DNA from 3 places in the Bradyrhizobium sp. AUGA SZCCT0160 genome. Region 3 is predicted to be linked to each of the others. Evidence: predicted binding sites of a transcription regulator. Region 3 holds the regulator's gene; each other region holds the start of a gene.

Region 1 (6,899 bases), on a different contig from region 3:
CCTTGTGACGACCAGCCTCGTCGTGGTTGCGGCGTTGGCCGCAGCACCGGTGCGGGCGGCCGATGTATCAGCCAGTTCGGCCGTCGATGCCGTCACCGTCTATCCCGACGGCGCCAGCATCACCCGGGTCATCACCGTCGATCTTCCGGCCGGCGACCACTCGGCCGTGCTGAAGGATTTTCCGCTGACGCTGGATCCGTCCTCGCTGCGGGTCGAGGGCGAGGCGGGGGCAAAACTCACCATTGGCGCCATCGATGCCAAGCCGCCGCGCGCGGCGCCGCCGGTCAATCTGCCCGAACTCGACAAGCGCATCGAGGCGTTGAAAGACCAGCGCGCCGATCTGCAGGGCGCGATCAATTCAGCCGCGGCGCGACGCAAATTCGCCGAGCGGTTTGCCGATGCCTCGCCGGCCGGGATCGGTGACAAGGGCGAGGCGCGTCCCATTGCCGAATGGCGCGCGGCCTTTGCCGCCGTGGCCGAGGAAGTCGCTACCGCCGACAGCGCGATCCGCGACGCCGAACGCAAGCAGCGCGAGCTCGACCGCGAAATCGCGCGGCTGGAAGCCGACCGGGCGCAGAAGCCGCCGAGCAAGCTCGAGGTCCGGATCGAGCTCGCCGCCGCGGCTGCGACCAAGGCCACGCTGCGGGTGACCTACGCGGTGCGCAACGCGCGCTGGACGCCGCTGTACGATGCCCGTCTCGACACCGGCGCCAGAGACCGCAAGCCCGCGCTCGAACTGGTGCGCCGCGCCGAAATCACCCAGAACACCGGCGAGGACTGGTCGAATGTCGCGCTTGCCGTTTCCACCGTGCGCACCGCGCGCGGCGGCAAGGCGCCGGACCTGAATTCGCTGATCGTGCAATATCCGCCGCCGCCGCGGGCTGCCGCATCCGTCAGCGGCGGCATGGATGCCGCCAAGCCATTGGTACGCGCGGCGCCCGCGCAACGGGCGCCAGAGGCAATGTCCGAGCGTGCCGACGAGCAGCAGGCCGCCGCCGAAGTCAGCGGCTTCCAGGTGGTGTTCAAAATTCCGGGCCGTGTCAGCCTCGGCGCCAGCGAGGGCGCAAAGAGCCTGCGCGTCTCCTCTGCGATCATCGCGCCCGATCTTGCGGTCCGCGCGGTGCCGGTGCTGGATCCGACCGCGTTCCTGGAAGCCAGCTTCAAGCAGACCGAAGACGCGCCATTGCTGCCCGGCCGTGTCGCGATCTATCGCGACGGCGTGTTCGTCGGCCGCGGCCAGATGGCCGCCGCCGGCAAGGACGAAACCGTCCGCCTCGGCTTCGGCGCCGACGACAAGATCAAGATCGAGCGCACGACAATCAAACGCAACGAGGGTTCGGCCGGCCTGATCGTGACCACGTCGAAGACCGACGAGCGCTCGTTCAAGACCACCATCCGCAACGGCCACGACTTCCCGATCAAAGTCGCGGTCGAGGATCAGCTGCCGGTCAGCGAGAACGAAGACATCCAGGTCGAAATGCTGTCATCCTCGACGCCGCCGACCACGACCAACCTGCGCGACAAGCGCGGTGTGCTGGAATGGGCCTTCGAGGCCAAGGCCGGCGAAGTCCGCGACATCGGCTTTGCCTGGCGCGTGCGCTGGCCCAAGGACAAGGGCGTGGTCATGAACCCGGCGGGCTAGCTCGTCATGGCCGGGCGTAGCCGTCTGAAGCACGGCGTCGCTTCCGCTCGCCTATGTCCCGGCCATCCACGTCTTCGTCATGGAGGCAAGCAAGACGCGGATGCCCGGCACAAGGCCGGGCATGACGGAAGGTGAGCAAAGGCCGTGGGGTGCTGGTCTGCATCCCGCGGCCTTGCCGCAGCTTGCGACTTCCTCTCTGATATCGGCATCAAGCTAAGGACCGCCCAACAGGTCCCGCGAACAGGGAGAAGCCACCGATGCCATACCAACACATTCTCGTCGACGATCCCCGGCCGCGGGTCCGGCGCATCACGCTCAATCGTCCCGAAAAGCGCAACGCGCTCAACAACCGCCTGCGGGCGGAAGTGTTCGAGGTGCTGGAACAGGCCGACCGCGATCCTGACATTTCGACCTCGATTATTCGCGGCGCTGGTCCCTGCTTTTCCGCAGGGTACGATTTGTCGGCGGATAACCGCGTCGATCAGCCCTATCACTCGGCTGCCGGCCCTGGCCAATGGTCGCGGCACGTCGTCGAGGGCTGGTTCGGGATCTGGGATCTTGCAAAACCCGTGGTGGCGCAGGTGCACGGCTATTGCCTTGCCGGCGGCACGGAGCTCGCGACCGCCTGCGATATCGTCTATGTCGCGGACGATGCGCAAATCGGCTATCCGCCCGTGCGGCTGATGTCGCCGCCCGACATGCAATATCACCCCTGGCTGGTCGGCATGCGCCGCGCCATGGAGCTGATGCTGACCGGGGACGCGATGTCCGGCCGCGAGGCCGCCGAATGGGGCTTTGCGACGCGGTCGTTTCCGCTCGAAGAGTTAGATACGCGCACGCTGGATTTCGCCGAGCGCGCCGCCAAAGTGCCGATTGAATTGCAGCAGCTCAACAAGCGCTCGGTGCACCGCGCGATGGAGATCATGGGCGCCCGCGCCGCGATGCGCGCCGGCACCGAAATCCAGGCGCTGGCGTTCACGACGGAAGCTTCGCGCAACTACATGTCGACATTCCGCCGCGACGGATCGAGCGTAAAGTCACAGCTCGACCAGCGCGACACGACGTTTGGTGATTATCGGACGCGGAAGGAGTAGGTCTTGGATCGGCCTATCCACGTCATTGCGAGCGCAGCGAAGCAATCCATCTCTCCACGCGGGGATAGATGGATTGCTTCGTCGCTACGCTCCCTTGCGCAAACGCTTCGCGTTTGTCGCAGGCAATGACGGCCGATAGAATGGAGGCCCTCACTTCGCCTTCAAAAACTCACCCACTTCCAGCAGCACGAACTCGTTGTCGTCGGCCTTGTTCGGATCGCGGCTCGAGGAGAACGGCAGATTGTTGTCGTTGCCGACGATGATGTGGGTATCGTCGACGCGGTCGACGTTCTCGATGGTGAAGAACGGGAACGTCAGCACGCCGTCATTGAGCGGCTTCTTTGCCTTCTTGTCGGGATCCTTGATCTTCATCAGGTCGATATAGGCGATCTTGCGCACCGGCTTGCCGGCATTGGCGTCGTTAAGTTCGACTTTGTAGACGCGCTTGAACTTCGCCAGATCCGGGAAGCAACTCTCGCCGCGGGTGCCTTGCGGGCAGGCCTTGTCCGCGGTGCCTTCGCCATTGTCGCGCTCGATGATCAGGCCGGAGGAGGCGTCGATCATGTTGAAGTCGCCGATCGCGTGGCCGTTGGCCTCGAACACATAGTGCCAGTAGCGCCCGGTGAATTTTTCCGCCGCGACGTCGAATTCGAGAATCCGCGCGGCTTCCTTGCCGTCGACCTTTTCAACGTCCTTTTTCTCGGCGTCCCACAGCGGGCCTTCCAGCAGGCCGTAGAGGAACTTGCCGTCCTTCGATCCGCCAAAGCCTTCATAACCCTTGGAGCGGCGCAGGTTGACGGTGGTGTAGCTGGCGCCCGGCGCGCCCGGCGACTGCACCGACCAATGGTCCGGCGAACGCACCGGCTTGCCGTCGGCACTGGTGTCGAACACGGCGAGCACTTTTCCGGTCTTGTCGGCCTTCAGGATGTAGGGACCGAATTCATCGCCGATCCAGAAAGTGTCGCCGATGATCTGGAAACCTTCGGTGTCGAAGTCGGCGCCGGTGAGGTAGCGCTTGGCGGTGGCTTCTTGGACGATGCGGAACGGCACCTTCTTGTCGGGGTCATGCAGGAAGACGGTTTCCTGGCGCTCGATCGTGCCGGTCGCCCAGTCGATCTTGTGCCGGTTCAGGTACAGCATCGAATCCGGCGAGTTGTAGCGCGAGCCCATGCCGTTGTCGGTGAGCACCCAGAACGAGCCGTCAGCCATCACCTTGATGCCGGAATGGCCCTGCAGCGGCTGGCCCTTGAACGGCAGCGAGACGCCGGTCGGACGCTCATAGGATTTTCCCATCACGCTGCCCAGCGCATCGATCCGGCGGCCGGTGGTGTATTTGCCGGCATTCTTGAGGTCATCAGGCGCGTCGGCGGGGGCCTCGACAAAGGATTGCGCTGATAGCACGGCGTGGCCCTTCAGCGTAGCCGGAAACTCGCCTTCGCCTTGCGCAAACGCGGCACCTGTAACCAGAAAGACCGAGGCGACGGAACAGAGCAGTGACATGCGCATGGTAATATCTCCTGTGAGAAGCGATGCCGTGTTCTCCGGGGAGCGTGTAACAGCCACCTGACAGTTTTATGAAACACCGGTGATGCCGTTGGATAAAGTTGCGGCCTTACGCCGCCCGCGCGAACGAGGATACTTGGGCGGATCCTTGGGCGGCTACCGGGTCGCGACCGGCCGCATGGTCTGCGGGAGCAGGAACGGCACGCCATGGTCGGTATACTCGACGGTGACGTCCACTTCGAAGATGCGGCGGATGGTTTCGGCCGTGATGGCGTCGGTGCGGCCGCCGTCGATCGCCAGCCTGCCGCGGTGCAAGAGCACGATCCGGTCGGCGAAACGCATCGCGAGATTGAGATCGTGCAGCACCGCGATCACGGCAGTGCCGCCCCGCGCGCGCAGCTTGGCGGTTTCCACAAGATCGATCTGGTGGCGCATGTCGAGGCTCGATGTCGGCTCATCCAGCAGCAGCAGTCCCGGTCCGTGCTGCGCCTCGCCGCAGGCGAGCTGCACCAGCACGCGGGCAAAATGCGCGCGCTGCTGTTCGCCGCCGGACAAGGTCGGCAATTGCCGGTGGCTGAAGCGTTCCAGCCCGACCTCATGCAGCGCCGCATCGACCAGCCTTTGCGCGGCGGCGCGGCTGTTGTCGCCCGCGCCCATCGCGACGATCTCCTCGACCGTGAACGGGAAAGTGACGTTGACGTGCTGCGACAGCATGGCGCGATGCTGGGCCAATTGGCGCGGTCTGTAGGCGTCGATGCCGCGCTGCTTGAGCTCGACATGGCCGCGGGTCGGCCGGAGGTCGCCGGACAACATCCGCAGCAGCGTCGATTTACCCGCGCCGTTGGGCCCGACGATCGCGACCATCTCGCCGGCGGACACACGCAGGTCGATGGCGTCGACCAGGGTCGCGTCGCCGATCCGCAGCGAGACCGAGCGCGCTTCGAGGATCGGGTTCATAGGCCGACCAGCCCGCGCTGGCGCAGCAGCATGACGAGGAAGAACGGCGCGCCGACCGCCGCGGTCAGGATGCCGATCGGCAATTCGGCAGGCGCAACGATGGTGCGCGCCAGCGTATCGGCCCCGACCAGCAGGATCGCGCCTGATAATACAGAGGCGGGCAGCAGCAGCCGATGGGCGGGTCCGATCACCAGCCGCAGCAGATGCGGCACCACGATGCCGATAAATCCGACGACGCCGCAGATCGACACCGCAACGCCGGTCATCGCCGATACCAACACGATCGAAATCCGCTTCAGCCGCTCGACATCGACGCCGCTGTGAAACGCCTCGGCCTCGCCGAGCACGAGCACGTCGAGCCCGCGGCCGATCCACAGGCAGGCGATCAGCGCGAACAGCAGCACCGGCGCCAGCGTGGCGATCTTGGGCCAGGTCGCGCCGCTCAGCGATCCCAGCAGCCAGAAGGTGATGTCGCGCAGCTGGCGGTCGTCGGCGATGAACACCAGGAGCCCGATGCCGGCATTGGCGATGGCGGCGATCGCCAGCCCCGCCAGCAGGAAGATCGCAATCGAGGTCCGGCCCGAACGGCTGGCGATGCCGTAGAGCACGGTGGTGGTCGCCAGCGAGCCGAAGAAGGCCGCCAGCGGCAGCAACTGGTTCTGCATGAAATGCAGGTTTTCGCCAAGATGGCTGTTGGTGAACACGATGGCGCTGGCCGCCGCAAATGCGCCGCCGCTGGAGACGCCGACGAGGGCGGGATCGGCCAGCGGATTCCGGAACAGCCCCTGCATGATGGTGCCGGACGCGGCGAGCAGGCCGCCGACCATCGCCGCCGCCGCGATCCGCGGAATCCGGATCGACCACAGCACGAGCTGATCGCGCGCCGCCAGCGGATGCGGCGATGCATCGCTCCACAGGCCGAGCGCTGCCGGAAGCCGCGACAGCGGAATTCCCGCTGCGCCCATCGTGAGCGCGATCAGGGCCGCACAGGCGAGCGCCAGCAGCAATCCAACCAGCGTCAGCGTGGCGGCGGGCCGCAGCGTGATGCCGCTGCGGCGCTTCGCGCTCTCCGCCTCGGCCACGGCGGTCATTGCCGGCAGTTCGCCGTCAGCACGGCCGGCGTGAATTTTTCCGCCTGCGGCGCCAGCGACGGATAGAGCTTGACCGAGAGGTCGCGCGCGGCGGCCGCGGTGCGCGGACCGAAGCCGAGCAGATAGAGGCCTTCCATTGCAATGAAGGCCTTGTTCGCCACCACAGGCGTCATCACGAAGGCCGGATGGACAAAGACGGCGTCAGCTTCCAGCGAGCCCTTGCTGCGCACGATCGAGAGCACCACGTCGGGCCTCGCCGCGACGATCGCCTCGTCATTGATGATCTTGTAGCCCTCATAGCTGTCGATCGCGTTGACGCCGCCGGCCAGCGCGATGATTTCATTCGCCGCGGTCTTCTGGCCGGCCGCCATGGCGCGGCCGTTGAGCATCGACATCACGAACATCACGCGCACCGGTTTTGTCACCTTGGCGCGCAGGTCGCGCAGTTGTGCCAGATCGGCGGATACTGCCGCGGTCAGACATTCCGCCCGCGCATCGGCGCCCATGGCGCGGCCGACCAGCCTGATCTTGTCGAGCAGACCCTGTTCGGAGAAGGTTTCGGGCACCAGCACCAGCGGCACCTTCGCCGCCTCCAGCACATCAATGGTTTCC
Region 2 (6,899 bases), on a different contig from region 3:
GCGTGCTGGCCGGCGGCGCCCTCTCGGGCTCGGCCGCGCGTCACCCGATTGCAAGCCCGGCGCCCGAGCCGATCGGCTCAAGCATGAGCTATGACGCCGATATCGAGCGCGCCCGCCGTCTGATGCCGCTGGTGGAGGAGGGGTCTGCTTCCAGCCTGACCGAAGCTGCGACGCGGTTTGCGCTGTCGCATCCGGCGATGGGCACTATCCTGGTCGGCATGGCGACGCCGCAGGAGTTCGAGGGCGCATTCGCCGCGGTTGAGAAGGGGCCATTGCCGCAGGCGGCGCTCGAACGGCTGGCGACATTGCGGCAGGCGTTCTCCGGCGAGGCGCGGTGAATGGCGACGCGTAGGATGGGTAGAGCGCAAGCGAAACCCATCGCCTTTGTGCGTGGGTGCGATGGTGGGTTTCGCTTCGCTCTACCCACCCTACGCCACGCCGCTTGCTCACCGGCCCGGGCTGGAAATCAGCGGCGGTGCGGTTGAGCCGGCGGCAAGCGAACGTTGCACCATGACGGTGTCGGCCCAGCGGCCGTAGCGATAGGCGACGCCCGGCAGCAGGCCGGCGCGGGCAAAGCCGTACCTTTCGTGCAGCGCAAGCGACGCCGTATTGTCGGAATCGATATAGCCGATCATCTGCCGGAACCCGGCTGCGGCGCAGACGTCGATCAGCTCCTGCAACAACAGCCGTCCGACGCCGCGTCCCTGATGCTCGCGATGCACATAGATCGAATGCTTGACCGCGTAGCGATAGGCCGGCCGCTTGCGAAACAGCACGACGTAAGCGTAGCCAACCACCTCGCCGCCGCAAACAGCCACCAGGTGCGGCAGGCGCTGGCTGCGGAGGTTCTTGCGCCGGTCGCGCAGATCCTCGGGCTCCGGGGTGCCGCTGTCGTCGACGCTTTCCTCGACGCCGCGGCGGATATGATGCCGATAGATCGCCAGCATCGCCTCGACATCGCCGTCGCGCGAGGGTCGGACCAGCACCGGCGGCTGGTCGGTCACGGCCGGGTCTGTTGTTTCGACGGGCCGGTTCATTCGCAGACCACATAAGTATGCAGCCGGATGCGGCCGGACGGATCGACTTCCTTGTAGACGCCCTGAATCTCGACGTCGAAGCCGGGGAAGGTGTTGAAGCAGGTTTCGAACATTTTGAGGTAGTCGATCATCGGCTGCGCCCGTTCGGTCAATCGTTCGCCCGGCACGATGGTGGCGATGCCGGGGGGATAGACCACGAACGGCGTCGTGGCAATGCGGCCGGCGATGGCGTCGATCGGCAGGTAGTCGACGTCGTTGCGCACCAGATAGCGCGCGGCGTCGCGCGGCGACATTGCGATGTCGGGCAGATGCTCTGCGAGGAATTGCTTCGCCTGCAGCGCGCTGACGCCGGCTTCGCGGAAGAAGCCGTGCATGCCGGCGCAGAGATCGCGCAGGCGGACGCCGGCATAGCGCTTCGGCCGGCGCTGATGGAATTCCGGAATCACCTCTTCCAGCAGCGCGTTGTCGTCGTGCAGTTTCTTGAAGGCGACGAGGCCCGAGATCAAGGTGCCGGCCTTGCTGGCCTCGACGCCGGGGGTAAGCAGGAACAGCAGCGAATTGAGGTCGTTCTTTTCCGGCACGATGCGGTTCTCGCGCAAATATTGCGCGACGACGGGGGCGGGAATGCCGTGCTCGGCATAGCGGCCGGTGGCGTGGTCGAAGCCGGGTGTCAGAACCGTCAGCTTGTTTGGGTCGGTCATGGCAAAGCCCGCGGTCAGATCGGGAAAACCGTGCCAGCGGGCGTCCGGCGAAAGCTGCCAATAAACGGGGTCGGTGACCAGCATGTCGGTGGAGATGGTCTCCCAGGCCACATTGTGCACGGCGCCCGCGCGGGAGACGTCCGGGATTGCGACGCGGTCGGGCACGAACGGCTCGAAGAACCAGCGGCGTTCGGGCCGCGCCTCCTTTTCCTCGAATTCGCGGCGGACCGCGCGCATCTTCTTGCGCAGTTCGATGCCGAGCCGGATCGTGTCGTCCCACAGCACCTCGCCGGAGCGGCCCTTCATCATCTGCGCGCCGACATCGAGCGAGGCGAAGATCGGATAGAACGGCGAGGTCGAGGCGTGCTGCATAAAACTCTCGTTGAAGCGCCGATGCTCGATGCGGCGCTTCTGCCCGGTGATGTGGCGGTCCTTGATGTGGATCTGCGAGGCCTGCGAGAAACTCGCCAGCTGTTTGTGGGTCGACTGGGTCGCGATAATGCCCGGCGCGTCGGGACCGAGACCGGACAGCCCCATTGCGAAACGGCCGGCATAGAGCGGATGAAATTTCATGAAGCCGGCCCAGGCCTCGTCGAACAGGATGTAGTCGCAGAGGTGGCCGATGGCTTTGAGGATCATCTCGGCGCTGTGGATGGTGCCGTCGTAGGTGCACTGCTCGACCACGGCGACGCGGAACGGGCGCGGCTTGCGCCAGGCTTCCGGATCCTTGACCAGCGGATGGCTGCGGATGCGTTCGCGAAGCGCGGTTTCATCGATCGCGTCCCAGCGCATCGGGCCGATCAGGCCCCAGGCGTTGCGGACGGTGGGGATGTAGACCGGGATGCCGCCGGCCATCATCAGCGCGCCGTGATGCGCGGCCTTGTGGTTGTTGCGGTCGAACAGCACGAGATCGCCGTCGGTGACGAGCGCGCCCAGCACCACCTTGTTGGAGGTCGAGGTGCCGTTGAGCACGAAATAGGTCTTTTCGGCGCCGAAGATTTGCGCCGCTTCCTTTTGCGCCTTCAGCGCCGGGCCCTCATGAGTGAGGAGATCGCCGAGGTCGAGCACGGAATTGTCGAGGTCGTCACGAAAGACAGCTTCGCCGAGATGTTCGACGAACACCCGGCCGATCGGGCTGCGGCTGTAAAACACGCCGCCATTGTGGCCCGGGCAGGTCCATAGCTGGTTGCCCTCTTCGGCATAGTCGACCAGCGCGCCGAAGAACGGCGTCTTCAGGGTTTCGGCATATTGCTTCAGCCGGCTGATCAGGTTCTTGGCGATGAAGGGCGGCGTTTCCTCGGACAGGAAGACATAGCCGTCGATGAAATCCAGCACCTCGACCGGCAGGTCCTCGAACCGCTTGCGGCGGATCAGGAGGATGATCGGAAAATCGAGGCCGCGCCGGCGCATCAGATTGATCAGGGCCATGGTCTTGCCCTCGAGGCCCTTTTTACCCCAGTCGACCACCATGCAGCCGATCGCGGCATCGGTCTGAACCGCGATTTCCGCATCCTCCAGCCTGCGCGCCCGGACCACTTCGAAGCCGGAGCGCTCGATCTCGGTGATGATCTGATTGAAACGGAGGCCTTCGAGATCGTCGGTATCAAAGACGGGCGCGGCGAACAGAAAGGTGAAGCGTCGGAAATAGTCCATCGGGGTCCTCGAGTGTGTGTCCAGCAAGCTGTTGGCGCATTCGATGACATCTGGATGACGGATGGGTTCCGGCCGGCCTCCCAAAACTCTGCCGCTCGATCGAGGGGCTGCCCTTCAGCCCCGGTATCGCAACGCCTCCACCAGCACCGTAAACGCCGGCGACTGCTGGCGGCGGCTCGGGTAATAGAGGTGATAGCCCGGAAACGGCGCGCACCAGTCGTCGAGCACGCGGACCAGCCGCCCGTCGGCAAGGTGCGGCTTCACCTGGTCTTCGGGCAGATAGGCGAGGCCGTGCCCCGCCATGACCGCGTTCATGCGCAGCGCGATGTTGTTGAACACCAAGGGACCATCGACTCGCACCCTCAGTTCACGGCCGCGTTTCTCGAATTCCCAGGCGTAGATTCCGCCATAGGTCGGCAGGCGGATGTTGATGCAGTCGTGCGCAGTGAGATCCTGCGGTTTCTTCGGCACCGGCTTGCGTTCGAAATAAGCGGGTGCGCCGACCACCGCCATGCAGAAGTCCGGTCCGATCCGTACCGCGATCATGTCCTTGGCAACCTGCTCGCCGAGACGGACGCCGGCATCGTATCGCTCGGCGACGATATCGGTGAGGCCGTAGTCGATGATCAGTTCGACCTTGATGTCGGGATAATTCGGCAGCAGCGTCGTGAGCGCCGGCCAAAGAATGGCCTGCGCGGCATGTTCGCCGGCCGTGATCCGGATGGTGCCGGCGGGTTTTTCCCGCAATTCGGTCAACGCCGATAGTTCCGAGTCGATCTGCTCAAATTTTGGTCCGACGGTTCGGATCAGCCGCTCGCCGGCTTCGGTCGGCGCCACGCTGCGCGTGGTGCGGGTGAGCAAGCGCAAGCCGAGCCGTTCCTCCAGGCCACGAATGGTGTGACTGAGCGCCGATTGCGAAACCCCGAGCTGTGCTGCCGCCCGCGTAAAACTGCGTTCTCGCGCAACCGTGAGGAACGCCATGAGATCGTGCGTGTTTTTCCCGAGCATTATTGAGCCAGACTCATAAGTGTATGCGGATTAATAGGCCTAATCGAAACTCGCCGCACTCCCTAAATGCCCGAAGGCACGAGCTCGTTACCTGCCCGGGCGGGCGGCGCGCAACCCACGATCATGATCGGCGTTAGCAACCATGGATCATGGTCGGCGTTGGTGGGCGGGACGCAATCGAACGAAGCGGCAAAAGGATTTATGGCATGCGAAGCCCCGGTGATTTCAGATTCTCTCGGCGCGACCTGTTGATCGTCGGCGCCGCGTCTCTCACGGCGCCGGCCCTCGGGGTCACGACGTCGACCTTTGTGGCCAAGGCCGATGTCGCCCTGAAGCCTGCGGTTCCCGGAGCGCCCGTGATGTCCAAAGTTTCCTTCAACGTGAACGGCCAGGTGCGCGAGCTCGAGGTCGACACGCGGACCACGCTTCTCGATGCGTTGCGCGAGAATCTGCATTTCACCGGCACCAAGAAGGGCTGCGATCACGGCCAGTGCGGCGCGTGCACGGTGATCGTCGGCGGGCGCAGGATCAATTCATGCCTGACGCTGGCTGTGATGCACGAGGGCGAGAGCGTCACCACCATCGAGGGATTGGGTACGCCTGACAACATGCATCCGATGCAGGCGGCGTTCGTCAAGCATGACGGCTATCAATGCGGCTATTGCACGCCCGGGCAGATCTGCTCGGCGATCGCGGTGCTCGACGAGATCAAGGCCGGCATTCCCAGCCATGTCAGCGCCGACCTGACGGCGGCGCCGCAATTTTCGGCCCTCGAGCTGCGCGAGCGGATGAGCGGCAATATCTGCCGTTGCGCGGCCTATTCCAACATCGTCGATGCGGTCACTGAAGTTGCCGGGAGCAAGGCATGAAATCCTTTACCTATCAACGCGTCACCTCGCCCATCGCGGCCGCCGCCGCTGCCGTGCACACTCCCCACGCCAAGTTCATCGCCGGCGGCACCAATCTGCTCGATCTGATGAAGCTCGAAATCGAGACGCCGTCGCATCTGATCGACGTCAACCGCCTTGGGCTCGACAAGGTCGAGCCGACGCCGGACGGCGGCCTGCGCATCGGCGCGGTGGTGCGCAACACCGATCTTGCCGCCGACGAGCGGGTACGGCGCGATTACGGCGTGCTCTCGCGCGCGCTGCTCGCCGGCGCCTCGGGCCAGTTGCGTAACAGGGCAACGACCGCGGGCAATCTGCTGCAGCGGACGCGCTGTCCTTATTTCTACGACACCAACCAGCCCTGCAACAAACGCCAGCCCGGCAGCGGCTGTTCGGCGATCGGCGGGTTCAGCCGTCAGCACGCCGTGATCGGCGCCAGCGATTTCTGCATCGCGACGCACCCGAGCGACATGGCGGTTGCGATGCGCGCGCTCGACGCCACCGTGGAAACGGTGCGTCCTGACGGCGCCGTGCGAACCATCCCGATCGCGGACTTCCACCGGCTGCCCGGCGATACGCCGCAAATCGAAACCGCACTGGCGCCGGGTGAGCTGATCACCGCCGTGACGTTGCCGAAACCGGTCGGCGGCAAGCAGATCTATCGCAAGGTGCGCGACCGCGCGTCCTATGCGTTCGCGCTGGTTTCGGTCGCCGCCATCGTGCAGCGCGACGGCTCGGGGCACGTCGCGCTCGGCGGCGTCGCGCACAAGCCATGGCGCGTCGAGGCGGCGGAAGCCGCGCTGCCGCGCGGGGCGCGGGCCACCGTCGCGCAATTGCTCGGCGACGCCAAGCCGACCCGTGAGAACGCATTCAAGCTGACGCTGGCCGAGCGCACGCTCGCCGCGGTGCTGACAGAGGCGAGAGGCTGAGCCATGAAATTCGATTCCCCGGCCACATCAAATCCGATCGACCAGCTCAAGGTGATCGGCCAACCCGTCAGCCGTATCGACGGTCCACGCAAGACCACGGGAACCGCGACCTACGCCTATGAATGGCACGACGCGGCACCGAACCCGGCCTATGGCTACATCGTCGGTTCTGCGATCGCCAAGGGCCGCATCAAGTCGATTGATCTGACCGCGGCCAAGGCCGCGTCGGGTGTGCTCGCCATCGTCACGGCTGAGAATGCCGGCAAGCTCGAGAAGGGAAGTCTCAATACCGCTAAATTGCTGGGCGGGCCTGAGATTCAGCACTATCACCAGGCCATCGCGGTGGTGATTGCGGAAACGTTTGAGCAGGCGCGCGCGGCCGCGCAACTGGTCCGCGTCGATTATATCAGCGACAAGGGTGCGTTCGACCTCTCGAAATTGATGGAATCAGCCAAGCCTGAGAAAATCACGGGCGGTCCCGCCGACACCGCGGTCGGCAATTTCGCCCCGGCCTTCGCCGCGGCGCCGGTCCAGCTCGACGCCACCTACACCACGCCAGACGAAGCGCATGCGATGATGGAGCCGCATGCCTCGATGGCCGCCTGGGACGGCGACAGGCTGACGCTCTGGACTTCGAACCAGATGATCGCCTGGAACGTGGCTGACATCGCCAAGACGCTGAAC
Region 3 (6,899 bases):
CATACCGACGTCGAACGAGACCCGGGTGCGGGTCGACGGCCGTTCGAAGATCATCGCCAGCGTCTTGCCCTCGAGCGGCTTCTTGTTCTTCTCATGCGCCTTCAGCTTCGCCTTCATGGCGACGCTCAGGTCCAGCATGTTGCGCAATTCCTTCGGCGGCAGCTCGCTGATATCGAGGAAGTGACGTAGGGACTTGCTCATCACCCCGCCGCCTTCTTCTTGTCGCCCGACAGCGCGATGCAGGCGCGCTCGAGGCTTTGGACGGACTGCTCGATCTCGGCTTCGGAAACGATCAGCGGGGCGAGGAAGCGCACGACATTGTCGCCGGCGCCGACCGTCAGCAGCTTCTGGTCGCGCAGCGCGGCAACGAGATCGCCCGAGGGCACTACGGCCTTGACGCCGATCAGCAGCCCTTCGCCGCGCACTTCCGCGAGCACGGAAGGATAGCGATCGACCACGGAAGCGAGCTTCTGTTTCAGCAGCAGCGACACCTTCTGCACGTGCTCGAAGAAGCCGGGCTTGAGCATCACGTCGAGCACCGCGTTGGCGGAGGCGATCGCCAGCGGGTTGCCGCCGAAGGTCGAGCCGTGCGAGCCCGGCGTCATGCCGGACGCCGCCTCTGCCGTGGCAAGGCAGGCGCCGATCGGAAAACCGCCGCCGAGCGCTTTTGCCAGCGACATGATGTCGGGGATGACGCCGAGGCGCTTATAGGCAAACAGATCGCCGGTGCGGCCCATGCCGGTCTGCACCTCGTCGAAGATCAGCAGCAGGCCCTTGTCGTCGCACAATTGGCGCAGCGCCTTGTAGAACGCATGCGGCGCGCTGCGGACGCCGCCCTCGCCCTGCACCGGTTCGATCAGGATGGCGGCGGTCTGCGGCCCGATCGCCTTCTTGACCGCTTCGAGATCGCCATGCGCGACCTGGTCGAAGCCATCCAGCGGCGGACCAAAGCCTTCCAGATATTTGGCCGAGCCGGTCGCCGCCAGCGTGCCCAGCGTGCGGCCGTGGAACGCGCCCTCGAAGGTGACGATGCGGTAGCGCTCGGGATGCCCCTTGGCGGCGTGATAGCGGCGCGCGACCTTGATCGCGCATTCCATCGCTTCCGCGCCGGAATTACAGAAGAACACCAGATCGGCAAAGCTCTGTTCGCACAGCCTTGCTGCAAGCTTGTCGCCGTCCGGGCTCCGGAACAGGTTCGACATGTGCCAGAGCTTGGTGGCCTGCTCCTGCAAGGCTGCGACCAGATGCGGATGGCAATGGCCGAGCGCATTCACCGCCACACCCGAGGTGAAGTCGAGATAGCGCTCGCCCGACGTCGAGATCAGCCACGCGCCTTCGCCGCGTTCGAAACCGAGATCGACTCTCGCGAAAACGGGAAGCAGATGCGACGGGGCGCTGTTGGTCATGGCCATCACTGACGGTTAGAGACCGGCCACATAGCGTGCATTGGTGCGAACGCGGCACAGCCGGTCTTGCGAAAACAAAACGTGCCGCCTTTTCGGGGCGGCACGTGACAGGCATTCTATGCTGGCTTTGGACCGTGTCAACACGCCTAAAAACGGCTTTCCTGCAGTGCAGGATAAAGCAATCCGTAGCATTCCGGTGCCGTGGAAAACTCTAATTGCAATGCATAAATACCGGAACATGTGGACGCACGGACGCGGACTCTTGCGCCAGAGTCCCGCCATATTGTAGCGTCTGGGCTGTCGGGTACGACATCTCGTGCGGAAGTACTGACCCCTAGAGTCCATTTTGTAAGGCGTAAACGTTCGGGCGGCTTTTATGCGCCCGGCGAGGGCTAAGGGATTCTGCCCGCTGGGATTTTTGAGAATTGGCATCGCCAGCGCTGCCCCCCAATTGGCCGGCTCTGTGCGAAGGGAAGAATGCGATGACGGTATTGACCTGGTCCGACGAGCGCGTCGAGCAGCTTAAGAAGCTCTGGGAGGGCGGACTTTCCGCCAGCCAGATCGCCGCGGAACTTGGAAATGTGACGCGAAATGCAGTGATCGGCAAAGTGCACCGGCTGGGTCTTTCCGGCCGTGCCAAGAGCCCGTCCTCGGCCGCGCCGCGTCAGCGCAAGGCGCGCCCCGCCCAGCAGATGATGCGGGTGGCGCGCCCGGTGTCGCGCGGCAACACCGCGCTGGCCCACGCCTTCGAAGTGGAGATGGAGCCGGATCCGGTCGCCTACGACAATGTGGTGCCGATGAGCCAGCGGCTGACGCTGCTCGAATTGAACGAGGCCACTTGCCACTGGCCGATCGGCGATCCGTCCAGCTCGGAATTCTTTTTCTGCGGCGGCAAGGCGCTCACCAGCCTGCCCTATTGCGCACATCACTCGCGCATCGCCTATCAGCCGGCCTCCGATCGCCGCCGCCCGGCGCCGAAGCCGACGCGCTAAGAGCGCGCGGCGTTACGACGAATATTTGCCGTCGTCCCGGCCTTGAGCCGGGACCCATAACCACCGATGGCCGTGGTTATGCTTGGCTGGAGCTCCAGCCTTTTTAGAGCAATCAATATTTGTGGTTATGGGTCCCGGCTCAAGGCCGGGACGACAGCGGATATTGCTGCGCCTTACCCGCCCTACTCGACCTTCGCGAAGCGGTCATCCAGCGCGTAGCCGGCGCCGCGCACGGTGCGGATCGGGTCCTGTTCGCGGCCGGGATTGAGCAGTTTGCGCAGGCGGCCGATATGGACGTCGACGGTACGCTCGTCGATATAGATGTCGCGGCCCCAGACGCTATCGAGCAGTTGCTCACGGCTGAACACGCGGCCGGGATGTTCCAGGAAAAATTCGAGCAGGCGATATTCGGTCGGGCCGAGATCGATCGGACGGCCCGAGCGCGCGACGCGGCGCTTCTCGCGATCGAGTTCGATATCGCCATAGGTCAGCACGGTGGCCAGCCGCTCCGGGCTCGCCCGCCTGAGCAGGCCCTTCACCCGCGCCAGCAGCTCCGGCACCGAAAAGGGTTTTACGATGTAGTCGTCGGCGCCGGTCGCCAGCCCCCGCACCCGTTCGCTTTCCTCGCCGCGCGCGGTCAGCATGATGATCGGCAGCGCCTTGGTCTCCGGCCGCGCCCTTAAGCGGCGGCACAGTTCGATGCCGGACAGGCCCGGCAGCATCCAGTCCAGCACGATCAGGTCGGGCACCCGCTCCTTCAGCCTTGTATCGGCGTCGTCACCGCGGGCGACGGTTTCGACCTCATAGCCTTCGGCATCGAGGTTGTAGCGCAGAAGCGTGGTGAGCGCTTCCTCGTCTTCAACCACCAGAATGCGTGCGTTCATCTATGTCAGCCTCTTGTGTTTTGACGCGCTGTCGATACGCGAAAAACGTCTCTCGTTCGGTTGTCCGTTCCGTTACTAGTTCCGCTTCTAGTTCCCTGGCACCGTCGTGGCGAAATTCGTCATGTCGCCCTTCGGGCGCTTGTCGAGCATCTGCTGGCCTTCGATCATGTAGAACACGGTCTCGGCGATGTTGGTGGCGTGGTCGCCGATCCGTTCGATGTTCTTGGCGCAGAACATCAGATGGATGCAGAACGAGATGTTGCGCGGATCTTCCATCATGTAGGTCAGGAGTTCGCGGAACAGCGAGGTACAGATGGCGTCGACTTCCTCGTCGCCCTTCCAGACCGCCATCGCCGCCGGCAGGTCGTGCGACGCGTAGGCGTCGAGCACGGACTTGACCTGCGACTGCACCAGATCGGTCATGTGTTCGAGACCGCGGATCAGCTTCAGCGGCTGGAAATCGTTCTCCAGCGCGGCGACGCGCTTGCCCATGTTCTTGGCGAGGTCGCCGATCCGTTCCAGATCGGTGGCCACCCGCATGGCGCCGACGATCTCGCGCAGGTCGATGGCCATCGGCTGGCGGCGGGCAATCGTCAGCACCGCACGTTCCTCGATCAGGTGCTGCAGGCGGTCGATCTCGACGTCGGACGCGACCACGCGCTTGCCAAGCGCGACGTCACGGCGGATCAGGGCATCGACGGATTCGGTGATCATGCGTTCGGCAAGGCCGCCCATTTCGGCGACCAGGCGGGTCAGTTCCTGAAGATCGCTGTCGAACGCCTTCGCGGTATGTTCTGAAGCCATTGTCTTCTCCTCGCGATGTGCGCTTAGCCGAACCGGCCGGTAATGTAATCCTGGGTGCGTCGATCGCTCGGCGAGGTGAAAATCTTGTTGGTGTCGTCGAATTCGACCAGATCGCCGAGATACATGAAGGCGGTCTTGTCCGAGACGCGCGCCGCCTGCTGCATGTTATGGGTCACGATGGCGATGGTGTAATCCTCCGCCAACTCCGTAATCAGTTCTTCGATCTTGGCGGTCGAAATCGGGTCCAGCGCCGAGCAGGGCTCGTCGAACAGGATCACTTCCGGGCGCACCGCGACGGTGCGTGCGATGCAGAGCCGCTGTTGCTGGCCGCCGGAGAGGCTGAGGCCCGATGCATTCAGCTTGTCCTTGACCTCGTTCCACAGCGCGCCGCCACGCAACGCCTTTTCGACGCGGCCGTCCATCTCGGATTTCGAGATCTTCTCATAAAGGCGGATGCCGAAGGCGATGTTTTCGTAGATCGTCATCGGAAACGGCGTCGGCTTCTGGAACACCATGCCGACCCGGGCGCGCAGCAGATTGAGATCGAGCTTGGGGTCGAGGATGTTGGTCTGGTCGAGCATCAATTGCCCGGTCGCCTTCTGGCCCGGATACAGATCGTACATCCGGTTGAAGATCCGCAGCAGCGTCGACTTGCCGCAGCCGGACGGCCCGATGAAGGCGGTGACTCTGTTGGTGCCGAGCGCGAGGTTGATGTTCTTCAGCGCGTGGTGCTCGCCGTAATAAAAATTCAGGCCGCGCGCGGTCACCTTCGGCGGCGCGTCGGGCAGCGCCACCTGGGGAACGGGTCCGTTCGCGCCACTCACGGATACAGAAAGATCGTTCATTTTGCTGTCCTCTCAGCGCCAAGGATGCGTGCGCCAATATTCAGGGCAAGTACGGTGAGGGTGATGAGCAGCGCCCCGCTCCAGGCGAGCTGCTTCCAGTATTCGTAGGGGCTCTGCACGAAGTTGTTGATGGTAACCGGCAGGTTCGCCATCGTCTTGGTCATGTCTAGGCTGAAGAACTGGTTCGACAGCGCGGTGAACAGCAGCGGCGCGGTTTCGCCGGCGACGCGGGCGGTGGCGAGCAGCACGCCGGTGATTAGCCCGGCGCGCGCGGCGCGATAGGCGATGCGCTTGATCACCAGCGAGCGCGGCAGGCCGAGCGCGGATGCCGCTTCACGCAGCGGGTTGGGCACCAGGCCGAGCATGTCCTCGGTGGTACGGACCACCACGGGAATGACGATCACGGCCAGCGCCAGACAGCCGGCAAAGGCCGAGAAGCCGCCCATCGGCACCACGACGGCGCCATAGACGAACAGGCCGATGATGATCGAGGGCGCGCTGAGCAGGATGTCGTTGATGAAGCGGATCACCGAGGTGAGCCGGTCATGCTTGCCGTATTCGGCGAGATAAGTTCCCGCCAGCATGCCGAGCGGCGCGCCGATGCCGACGCCGATCACGGTCATCATGATCGAGCCGATGATCGCGTTGCGCAGACCGCCATCGGTCGAGCCGGGCGGCGGCGTGTCCTGGGTGAAGACGGCCAGGTTGAGGCCGGCAAGGCCGTTGTAGAACAGCGTGAACAGGATCAGCGCGAGCCAGGTCACGCCGAACAAGGCGGCGCTGATGCAGAGGCCCCGGACGATGATGTCGCCACGGCGACGGGAGGCGTAAATCGGGTTCATGGCTCAGTTCCCCGCCTTCTTTTCCAGCCGCATCAGCATCAGCCGCGCGGCCGACAGCACGAAGAACGTCAGCACGAACAGGAGCAGGCCGAGCAGGATCAGGCCGGACTGGTGCAGGCCGTCGCTCTCGGCGAATTCGGATGCGATCGCCGCCGAGATCGTGGTGCCCGGCGCGAAGATCGAGGACGAGATCTTGAACGAGTTGCCGATGATGAAGGTGACCGCCATGGTTTCGCCGAGCGCGCGGCCGAGCGCCAGCATCACGCCGCCGATCACGCCGACCCTTGTGTAGGGGATCACGACATTGCGGACGACTTCCCAGGTGGTGCAGCCGACGCCGTAGGCGGCTTCCTTCAGCACCGGCGGCACCGTCTTGAAGACGTCGACCGAGATCGAGGTGATGAAGGGCAGCACCATGATCGCCAGGATCAGCGAGGCGTTGAACAGGCTGAGATAGGACGGGGGGCCTGCGAAGATGGTGCCGAGAACCGGCACGCCGTCGAAGATGCTGATCATGAACGGCTGGAACGAGTTGGCCAAAAAAGGCCCCAGCACGAAGAAACCCCACATGCCGTAGATGATCGAGGGAATGCCGGCGAGCAGTTCGACCGCGAGCCCGATCGGGCGGCGCAGCCAGATCGGACAGATCTCGGTCAGGAAAATCGCAATGCCGATGCCGACCGGAATGGCGATCATCATCGCGATCACGGAGGTGATCAGCGTGCCGTAGATCGGCCCGAGCGCGCCCAGCACCGGCGGATCGGCCGACGGCGCCCAGCGCGAGGTGAACAGGAATGAAAAGCCGTATTCCCTGATCGCAGGCCAGGCGCCGACGATGAGCGAAAGGATGATGCCGCCGAGAATGAGCAGCACCGAGATCGCGCAGGCGCGCGTGAGCCAATAGAAGGTAACGTCACCGAGCTTGAATGCGCTGAGGGCCTTGGCGCGATCGTAAGGTCCTGCAGCTTCCATCACGTCGCTCTGAACGGCCATGTCTGCCACGCCAATCCCCTGTACTATATAGCCCAACTGCCCCGGATCCGGCGCCGGTTTTGCACCGGACTCTTGAACCAAGGCTGGTGTCCACCAAGCCCCTTGGTAACCAGACCCGCCTGTATTCGCCCTC

What was found. Region 3 encodes PhoB, which activates phosphate uptake and scavenging genes when phosphate is short. Its sites were predicted from a motif close to TGTCATNNANCTGTCAT; they were not measured.
Region 1: JQ558_RS22985 (esterase-like activity of phytase family protein) is a predicted target of PhoB. The motif match lies at 4,300-4,316, and genes of this name have one in related genera.
Region 2: JQ558_RS35300 (Orn/Lys/Arg decarboxylase N-terminal domain-containing protein) is a predicted target of PhoB. The motif match lies at 3,435-3,451, and genes of this name have one in related genera.

The regions. Positions count from the first base shown of each region.
Region 1 is NZ_JAFCMD010000015.1:45,781-52,679, forward strand. Features, by position in the region: gene JQ558_RS22975 (mucoidy inhibitor MuiA family protein) at 1-1,642, shown strand, start outside; gene JQ558_RS22980 (enoyl-CoA hydratase-related protein) at 1,900-2,736, shown strand; gene JQ558_RS22985 (esterase-like activity of phytase family protein) at 2,887-4,242, opposite strand; gene JQ558_RS22990 (heme ABC transporter ATP-binding protein) at 4,396-5,196, opposite strand; gene JQ558_RS22995 (iron ABC transporter permease) at 5,193-6,287, opposite strand; gene JQ558_RS23000 (hemin ABC transporter substrate-binding protein) at 6,284-6,899, opposite strand, start outside.
Region 2 is NZ_JAFCMD010000037.1:43,712-50,610, reverse strand. Features, by position in the region: gene JQ558_RS35310 (aldo/keto reductase) at 1-338, shown strand, start outside; gene JQ558_RS35305 (GNAT family N-acetyltransferase) at 447-1,037, opposite strand; gene JQ558_RS35300 (Orn/Lys/Arg decarboxylase N-terminal domain-containing protein) at 1,034-3,391, opposite strand; gene JQ558_RS35295 (LysR family transcriptional regulator) at 3,506-4,399, opposite strand; gene paoA (aldehyde dehydrogenase iron-sulfur subunit PaoA) at 4,606-5,268, shown strand; gene JQ558_RS35285 (xanthine dehydrogenase family protein subunit M) at 5,265-6,215, shown strand; gene paoC (aldehyde oxidoreductase molybdenum-binding subunit PaoC) at 6,219-6,899, shown strand, end outside.
Region 3 is NZ_JAFCMD010000024.1:119,390-126,288, reverse strand. Features, by position in the region: gene argF (ornithine carbamoyltransferase) at 1-201, opposite strand, end outside; gene JQ558_RS30405 (aspartate aminotransferase family protein) at 201-1,406, opposite strand; gene JQ558_RS30400 (GcrA family cell cycle regulator) at 1,889-2,398, shown strand; gene phoB (phosphate regulon transcriptional regulator PhoB) at 2,581-3,282, opposite strand; gene phoU (phosphate signaling complex protein PhoU) at 3,370-4,086, opposite strand; gene pstB (phosphate ABC transporter ATP-binding protein PstB) at 4,110-4,931, opposite strand; gene pstA (phosphate ABC transporter permease PstA) at 4,928-5,773, opposite strand; gene pstC (phosphate ABC transporter permease subunit PstC) at 5,777-6,766, opposite strand.